2 regions of the Lysinibacillus sp. RC79 genome follow, and region 1 is predicted to be linked to the other one. Evidence: riboswitches for the same ligand, from Rfam matches in the RefSeq annotation. Region 1 holds a riboswitch; the other holds the start of a gene.

Region 1 (4,986 bases):
GTTGGCTCATCTAGCAGCAATATTTCCGCTGTTTGTGCAAGAGCTTGAGCTACAAAAACTCTCTGTTGTTCACCGCCCGACAAGAATTCCATCGATGTCTGTTCATAGCGTTTCACACCTGTTTGTATCATTGCATGTTGAACTGCTTGTTCATCACGATCAGTCCAGCTTGAAAAGAAGCCCGTTTGATGTGGATAACGTCCAAGTGAAACTGCCTCCCGTACACTGTTTGAAAAGGCATTAGCATGTAATTGTGGTAGCACCGCCATTTTTTTTGCTAATGCACGAGCATTGTAAGAACTAATATTTTTACCATCTACTAATATAGTGCCTGCAGTTGCTGGTAGTATGCCACTTATTACTTTTAACAGCGTGGATTTCCCGCTACCATTCGGCCCTAAAATCCCTAGTATTTTTCCTTTTTCAACGGAAAAACTAATATCATGGACGATCGGTACATCTTCATAGCCACCAGAAAGATGTTCAACAACAATCATGCCCGTACCCCCTTGCCTCTACGTTGCTTATAAAAAATATAGGAAAAAACGGGCGCCCCAATAAATGCAGTAATGACACCAATCGGTAGCTCTCTTGGTATAATAATTGTTCGTGCTATTAAATCACAAATAATCAACAAAGTTGCTCCATTTAAAAATGATAATGGCAATAAATGACGATGATCGGAACCCCAAACCATTCTCGTCATATGAGGAACAACTAAACCGACAAAGCCAATCGTTCCAGAAACCGCTACCGCAGCTCCTGTCAACATTGATCCACCCACTAAAATAATATATTTACTACGCTTAACATTGACACCTAAATGCTTCGCGCGTTCTTCACCATATAACAGAACATTTAACTCGCGTCTTTGTGTCCAAAGCATAATTGAGCCAATTATGACAAACGGGATGATCATCTGAACGTATGGCCAACCACGCATCGATACTGAACCGAGCAACCATCCGATAACTTGGCGTAGCTCCTCACCAGACAATGCAATCATTAATGAAATCAGGGAACCTAGAAATGAACTAAATATTACCCCTGTTAAAATAAGAGTTTCCATTTTTAACGAGCGGTCTACTATTCTAGCAAAACCCATAACAGCTACCATCGTTAATATGGCACCAATCATACTAAAGATTGGCAATGTAAAATGGCCGACTACAGGTATTGATATACTAAAGAAAATCGTCATAACTGCGCCAACTGATGCACCAGAGGAAACACCTAACGTATAAGGGTCAGCCAAAGGATTTTTTAATAAGCCTTGAAAAGCTGCCCCTGCAATAGCAAGTGATGCCCCTACAAGCCCTGCTAGCAGAACTCGAGGTAAACGAATCTTCCATAAAATATTGGCAGCTGTTTCATCAGCCGCCTTATTCCACACTACTTCTAGTGGAATATGAACTGAGCCTATCGCTACTCCACACCAGATGCTAATGATAAGAAGTGTAATTGCTGATCCATAGGCTACAATTGTTTTACTCATTTAAACGCCTCTGGGTAGACGGCCTTCGCTAATTCCTCTAGACCATCTGCTAAACGGGGACCTTGACGACTTGTCGTATTTTCATCCACTTGCACAATGGCTTTATTTTTCACAGCAGTAATTGTCTCAAAGCCTGGACGTTGCGGAATTTTCGTTAAAATATTTGGTACATAATTATATGCCACAACAATGACATCTGGATTTTTCGTGATAATTTGTTCAGCATCAATTTGATACCAGTCATTTGTATCTGCTGCCACATTTTCGGCATGAATCATTTCTAGCATCTCATTCATAAATGTACCTTTACCAGCTGTATAAATCTGTGGCTCATCAGAAGATTCTACAAAGACTTTTTTTGGCTCAACACCCTCAAGTTTTGTTTCAACTTCTTCAACTTTTGCCTTCATGTTTGCGACAATTTTTTTAGCCTCTTCTAGTTTTCCTGTTGCACGACCAAGCTGTTCAATCGTTGTGTAAGTTTCATTAAAGTTTTTGGCATCCGCTACAACAAATACTTTCACACCTGCAGCCTCAAGCTGTTCAACTGCTCCTTTTGAATAACCCATACCCGATGCATGCGCAAAAACGATATCTGGCGATAAAGCAATAATTTGTTCAATATTATAATCCATGCCGCCAACCTTTTCTTTTTTAGTAACCTCTGGCGGATAATCATCATTATCTGTTACACCAACTATTTCATCATTTAAGCCAAGGCTAAATAAAATTTCTGTGTTACTTGGAATGAGAGAGACAATTTTTTCAGGAGGTGCTTCTAGCGTAATATCCTTGCCAGTAGCATCTGTTATCGTCATTGGGAATGTTGCTTGATCTACTTTTGCAGTCTCTTGTTGCTCTGCAGATGACGGCTTGTCATTTGTTGCCTCTTTTGTATTACATGCAGCAAGCAAGCCAATAGCTAAAAATGCTGATAATCCTATTTTCCAAAATTTCTTCATGTGAATCCCCCTTATTCTATTAGTGCATATAGTTTTTAACGCTTTGTTTTTCTGATTTATCGATACATTTTAGTTTTTTATCGCCTAACATTGTGAGTTTATTGCCCAACTTCATGGATTTATCGCCCACTTTTTCAAATTTATCGACATTCATCTTCCAAAACAAATACCCCTCATCATAAAACAATGAGGGGTCAAATTTGCACAAAAAACATATACAAAATCCACCATCCTATCCTCGTAGGCTACAACGTGTTTTCTATAAAGGCAGGTCTCCTGGCTCGTGCTCCATACGCTTTTTCAAGCCTTCCCGAAAATTTCAGTGGCGTAGATTGAAAAAACTCACACATACAGTGGCGGGACCGCATCGGAATTACACCGATTTCCCTTTTCACTTTACTTAAGTAAAGAACCTTTATAATATTCAGTTGATTGTATTATACATGAAAATGAAAGAAGTCGCCTCCATTCGAGACGACTCCTAAACAAATCAATTATGTCCGGCATACTGAAAGAAGTTAGACTATATCTGAAAAATACTGTACCGTTTTCATCGGTGCACCCATTTCTCGTAACGCCCATGTGTGCTCTAAATAAATATCTGCTAGCTTCTCATATTTGCCGCCGAATCTTTGTGCCCATTCGACTGCTACAACACTTTCATATAAATGTGCCATTTTCTCAGCGACTTTTTTTGCTTCAAACGTTTTTGTTGCATCATCTAAACGACTAAATGTTTGCAAAGTTGCATCTAGTTTTGCTAATTGATCCACGACAATTTCGACTAATGGATTGTCAGCTAGCTTTTCTAGACGTTCTTCCATGACACGAACAAACATTTCGTGCGCATGAAACTTATCAACTAAACGAATGAGCTCTAAAGCTAAAATATTCGCAGTCCCCTCCCACACAGTAAGTACCTGTGCATCTCTTAATAACCGAGGTGTAACAAAATCTTCAATATAGCCATTTCCGCCATGTAATTCAATGGCTTCACTCGCATAATGTACAGCTTGCTCTGCCGTTTCTTTTTTCATGATCGCAATATACAAGCGATTCAAAATGATGTCCTCTTTATTCCCCTGCCCACTAGTTACTTTATCGTACAGCTGAATAAGATCAAAAACCGTGGCAACTTCTACATGAAGCTTGGCAGCGAATTTCCCAAGTGTATCCTGAATCATAGGGTATTGCGTTAAAGGCTTACCAAACGCATGACGATTTGTCACATAATGCTTCGCCTCTAAATATCCGCGGCGCATAATGCCGATAGAAGCAACCGCATTGCAAATTCTTGATAAATTAAGCGCCTCCAGCATATAATAAATTCCTTTATTCGGATCACCTACGACATAAGCTAGCGCACCATCAAATTCAACCTCACCAGAAGGTACTGCTCTAACGCCAAGCTTATCCTTTAAACGCCGAATGCGGAGATTATTAACTGTGCCATCCTCATTTCGCCATGGAGCTGCAAACAATGTTAAGCCTTTTGAGCCTGCCTGAGCCCCTTCCATGCGTGCCAATACCATGGTTACTCCACACATTCCCGCGTTAGATGCAAAATATTTCTCCCCATATAAACGATACTGATTGCCGTCCTTTCTTGCCTCTACAACATTCGCCCCAACATCAGAGCCACCTTGACGCTCCGTTAAAAATGTCGCCCCCTCATATAGCTCCGTATCTCCTGTTGCACAAACATGCGGTAAAAAGCGTTCCTTCACCTCATCACTCGCATAATGATCAAGGAGATAAGCAGCTGCCATTGTTAAAGTAACAGGACAGTAAAAGCCTGGCTCAGCATGTGACAGTATATAGCCTTGAGCAAAGCTATAGACATAGTTGCCCTTTCTACCTAATTGCGGAATATCCTTGTGCACATAGCCAACAATGCCGGTATTGTATGTTTCTTCAATTGTTTTTTTATAGCCATCATTGACCCAAACTTCTGACACTTCTTCACCATAGGCATTATACCTTTGTAATCGAGGTTCACCCTCTCTATCCGTATGTTTGGCTCTCACATCAATATCTCCAGCACAAAGCTCACCGAAATCTGTTAGCTCACGTGTTGCATAGTCCACAAACTCTTTATCTAGCATCATTTCTAAAATTTTATGCAGTGTATCATTATCTTTAAAAAAGTTCATTGTTTTCATTTCTTCCTGTTGTAAAACCTTCATGCTATCTCACCTCTTGTCCCTTCAAGGTTTGTTTTAATATTTTGCCCGATGCATTTCGTGGTAGCGCTTCCACACGTTCAAAGATGCGTGGAATTTTATATTTAGCAAGATGCTCCTCTAAATAAGCTTTAAGTCCGCCCTCGTCAATATCTGTTTTAGCTGCATAAACAGCCTTCACCGTTTCTCCCCACTCCGGATGTGGTACACCAATAACAGCAACTTCAAATATCCCCTCATAGCTCAACATACTATCTTCAATTTCTTTCGGATAAATATTCACACCGCCTGAAAAAATAACATCCTTTTTACGATCCACAATCCAAATATAGCCGTCCTCATCTAT
Region 2 (4,986 bases), on a different contig from region 1:
TTATCATTTAAACTGGCATCCACGTGGTAACGGTCATGAACTATTGCTTGAATTAATTGATAATTTGCAACTTTTGAGAAGCCGACCTGGCAAGGTTTTAATTGATTTTTCTAATTCCCATAGCCACGTTGTGGTGGAACCTTCATATCGCATTTTTAAACAAGCACAGAAAACAGTACAAGCTTTATAAATTAAATACGCGCGGGGTGAAGAAGAATACCCGCGAATTGGAGTGGAATACCCGCGGAAGCAGAGCAAATACCCGCGGAAGCAGAGCAAATACCCGCAATAGCATAGTAAATCCCCAAGAAACATAATAAACAGGACAATGATATAAAATCATGTCCTGTTTTTATGAATTCAGTCAATACAATGCATAGCTGCTTCTGCCTCTTGCCATGGAACGGAGTAGCCCTTGCCTTTTGCACAAAAAATACTAGATGATGTATATTCGGGGTCGGCGTTTTTATCGTAGCCAATTTGTGCAAAAATGTCTTCCGTATTGTGACACACATCATAACCATCAAATTGTAGAGAAAGTACGCCCTTACCATTAGTGTAGGCGGCAAAGGTTGTACTGTAGCTCATAAATGTTGCGATAGGGGCTCGACCGGTTAAAATCGCATCATGTTCAGTTAAGATTGGCGCATCAAATGTACCAGCAGCTTGTTGAATATCGGTCATCATGCGGCCGATAAAATCAGTAGGAGCTTTTAGCTTAAAGCGGTAATACGGCTCTAGTAATACATTTTCTGCTTGCTCCAGCCCTTGCCGTAATGCTCGGAATGTTGCCTCACGGAAGTCGCCACCATCAGTATGTTTAATATGTGCGCGTCCCGTTAAAAGAGTGAAGCGAACATCTGTCACAGGGAATCCTGTTAACAGCCCATGATGATCGCGTTCGAATAAATGTTTTTCAATGAGTCGTTGATGCCCAACCGATAAATCATCCGCATGACATGCATTGACAAATGTATTGCCAGTACCGCGTGTATTTGGCTCCATCAATAAATGTACTTCTGCATAATGCTTTAATGGCTCAAAATGACCATAGCCCGTCACCGTTGTTGCGATCGTTTCCATATATAAAATCTGTGGTTCGCTAAATAAAATGTCTAGCGAGAAGCGTTTATTAAGCACATCGATAAGCACCTCGAGTTGGATGACACCCATAATATGTACATGAATTTCTTGAAATTTTTCATGCCACAGCACACGTAATGATGGTTCTTCCGCTTCGAGTATGCGGAAAATTTTTAATACTTCCTTTATATGTTGATCGCCTTCATATTGTACTTTCGCCTGTAATGTCGGTACTAATTCATAGGGCTGCGGGTTACCTGAATTACCAATGATATCTCCGATGTTTGCTTGACTAATCCCTTTAACTGCGAAAATCTCCCCAGCCTCGACTTCTTGAACTGTTACATAACGGCTGCCATTGTATAGTCGAATCTCAGTCACTTTTTCTGTTACATCTCCAAAGGAAAATTCATCACGCACATGTAACGTTCCCTGCAATGCCTTTAAAAAAGTTAAGCGTTGATGTCCATCATGACGAATTTTAAACACCTCACCTTGAAACGGTGCATTGTTATGAAAATGTATCTCTGTAAGTAGGGGAAGCTGTGCTAGGAATTCCTTTATCCCAATATCTTTCAAGGCAGAGCCAGAAAAACATAGAAAGACCTTTTCCTGTTTAACCATCGTTTGTATTTGAGTAAGGCAGCTAGAGCTATCCAATGTCTCATTAAGAAAAGCATCGAGAAGCTGCTCATCACGTTCTGCAAGCCACTCCATCATGTGATTGGAAACATGGTCAGAACGGAGCGGTTCATCTACGAATAGTACATCCTCAGAGCAATCCTTTTGAAGCTGTGCCATAACGGCTTCAACATCCGCTCCTTCACGGTCAATTTTGTTGATAAAGAAGAAGGTTGGGACGTGATATTGGCGTAAAAGTTGCCACACTGTTTCAGTATGACCTTGTAGTCCTTCAACCGCACTAACAATAATAATGGCATAATCCATAACTCGAATGGCACGCTCCATCTCTGGCGAGAAATCGACGTGTCCAGGTGTATCGATTAACGTATATGTATCATTTCCAATCGTCATGCGACCTTGCTCCGCAAAAATCGTAATGCCTCTTTGACGCTCTAACTCATGATTGTCTAGAAATGTGTCCTGGTGATCTACTCGCCCACGGGCTTGAATACTGTTTGTATGAAATAGTAACTGCTCAGAAAATGTTGTTTTTCCTGCATCAACGTGAGCAAGTACTCCAATTGTTACATTCATAAAAAATCCTCGTTTCTATTAATTCATATCAACATTGTAACAGAATTGGGTAAAAAAATATTTCGTGTAGTGTTTATGTCGCAATAGTGTTAAAATATTTAATATATTTATTATTATGATTTATTTGTGAGATTGTGAATCTGATTATTTACAACAAAATAAAAACGACATATTGGTGCAAATGATTTTGTCATTTGCTTAAAAGGGAAATCGGTGCAAATCCGATGCTGTCCCGCAACTGTAAATGGGGAGTCTATACGAGATGCCACTGTAGCCAACGCTATGGGAAGGCGTATAGATGATGAACCTAAGCCAGGATACCTGCCAATATATATATTTTACTAAACCACGAGGATGGAGATAGTGAACAGGTTGAAGAACCTTTCTTTCGCTATGCTAACCTCTTGGAAACAAGGGGATTTTTTTATGCCCTTTTCTAGAAACTTAACTCGGTAGCAAAGAAGTCTAATGATTTCTTTCTATATATTTAACATCAAAGGAGAAGAGGACATGAAGAAATGGAAACACGTATGGCTTGTCTTTGCACTAGCATTGATCGCTGTACTAGGTGCGTGTAACGCAAAGGACAAACCAGAATCTGCAGCAAATGGGGAGAAGGTAGAGCCTTCACAAGCTGAAACGACAGAAGTAACAATTGAAAATAATGGAACGACACAAGTATATAAGGAAGCACCAAAAAAAGTGATTAGCTTAAATCAACACGTGACAGAAATTATGCTGGCTTTAGGTTTAGAAGATTCAATGGTAGGGACGGCATACTTAGATGACAAAATTTATGAGCCCTTGCAAGCTGCCTACAATAAAGTGCCTGTGTTAGCTGAACAGTATCCTTCAAAGGAGCAGGTTATTAATGCTGAGGCAGACTTTTTATATGGTGGTTGGAAAAGTGCCTTTGGAGAGAAAGGTGTTGGTACACCTGAAGAGCTTGAGGCCTTAGGGATTCACACTTATTTACATACTGCCTCAAATATGACGAAACCAACTTTAGACGATATTTTCACAGATATTCGAAATATCGCGAAAATTTTCCGCATTGAGGATCGTGGAGAAGCTTTAATTGAGAAAATGACAAAGGATGTAGATGCAGTACGTGAAAAATTACCTCAAGATGGGAAAGAACTGCGGGTTTTAGTGTTTGATAGTGGTGATAAAGATGTCTTTACTGCTGGACAGAATTTTATGAATGAGCTTGTCACTATGGCTGGCGGTAAAAATATTTTTGGTGATGTAGAATCAGGATGGACTACGGTATCAAAAGAGAATGTAGTAGAACGAAATCCAGAAGTTGTTGTTGTCGTTGATTACGGAGAAACAACGGCGGAAGAAAAAATAAATTTCTTAAAAAATGATCCAGCCTTAAAAGAAACGGAAGCAGTAAAAAATGAACGCTTTGTGATCTTACCGCTTTCTGCTGCGTCAGAAGGAGTTCGTGCTGCAGAAGCCATTCAAGTTTTGGCAAAAGGTTTCTATCCTGATAACTTTTAAGTTACTAAATAAATCTGGGCTAGCGTTTTGCTAGCTCTTTTTTCATAAGGAGAATCATTTATGAATGCATTCCGTACGAGTATACCGGACAAAACCTTTGAAAAGCTAAACAATAAAGGGGATTTTACTCGTCTTGCCGTAAGTCCTGGTATTATTAATAAACATTATACGCCTGCACAATTTCAAACAATAGCGAAGGTTGTAGGGGAGACCGGTGCGATCAAATACTCTGCCTCTTACAGCATATTATTATCTATTCCAACAGTAGATGTAGCAAATACGATTGAGGAGCTAGAAAATGCTGGTCTGTATGTGGCAAAGCAAGGGCCAATTGTAGCGATGAAGGCCTGTGATTTTTGTGATGGTGATAAGATGGAGGCAGCACCGATTACTGAACAGCTATATCATGCATTAGCAGGAATAACGGTCCCTACAAGATTACGTTTAAATGTCAATGGCTGTGCCTCAGCCTGTTATAATGCGGTCTATGATGATATTGGACTTGTCTATCAAAAGGATAGCTTTGACATCTATTTAGGAGCAGTACCAATGGGGGCGAATGCACAAGCCGGAACGCTGTTTGCAAAAAGGGTAGGAGTGGAGCATATTGAAGGCTTTTTAACGCAAATCATTGAGCTCTATAAGGAACACGCTCGTCCGAATGAACCTTTTTATAAATTTTATCGTAGAACAAAATCTGCTAATTATTGGGAGATATTAAAAAGTATAACTTAATCCGAGATTCATAATCATCTCGTTATACCTCAATAAAATGCCTACAGAAATAAATTGTAGGCATTTCAATTGCATGGTTTTCTAATTTGAATTTAGTAAAGTATCTATAACCTAATTTTCTAAGTACTTTCCGTCCCGATATGCATTATTTTCGAAAGATACGTAATCTTGAATGACTTTATCATTTTCTACTCTATATCCATAAAGCACTGTTGGTTCATCATCAAATTTCACTTGTATTTCGTATCTATTTGATGTTGTTGACAATGAATCTTTGTCTACACTAATTTTCCAAGATGCATTTGGGTATTTTTCTTCTAAATGTACTTCAACCATTTGAGTATATTTATTATATTTTGCATCCTGTATATATGGACGAACAATTAGTAATACTGCATAGCTTAAAAGGATAATAGCTACAAAACTATACAAAATTATTTTTCC

What was found. Region 1 has a riboswitch for cobalamin ahead of ABH968_RS13650 (ABC transporter substrate-binding protein). Riboswitches for the same ligand answer to the same signal wherever they lie in the genome.
Region 2: another riboswitch for cobalamin. It lies ahead of ABH968_RS06630 (ABC transporter substrate-binding protein); the one in region 1 lies ahead of ABH968_RS13650 (ABC transporter substrate-binding protein).

The regions. Positions count from the first base shown of each region.
Region 1 is NZ_JBGCCD010000012.1:121,715-126,700, forward strand. It holds gene ABH968_RS13640 (adenosylcobinamide amidohydrolase) at 1-497, opposite strand, end outside; gene ABH968_RS13645 (FecCD family ABC transporter permease) at 494-1,495, opposite strand; gene ABH968_RS13650 (ABC transporter substrate-binding protein) at 1,492-2,457, opposite strand; cobalamin riboswitch at 2,707-2,889, opposite strand; gene ABH968_RS13655 (acyl-CoA dehydrogenase family protein) at 2,976-4,643, opposite strand; gene ABH968_RS13660 (class I adenylate-forming enzyme family protein) at 4,645-4,986, opposite strand, start outside.
Region 2 is NZ_JBGCCD010000005.1:72,918-77,903, forward strand. It holds gene ABH968_RS06620 (hypothetical protein) at 1-190, shown strand, start outside; gene ABH968_RS06625 (GTP-binding protein) at 361-2,301, opposite strand; cobalamin riboswitch at 2,458-2,644, shown strand; gene ABH968_RS06630 (ABC transporter substrate-binding protein) at 2,812-3,807, shown strand; gene ABH968_RS06635 (precorrin-3B methylase) at 3,868-4,542, shown strand; gene ABH968_RS06640 (hypothetical protein) at 4,654-4,986, opposite strand, start outside.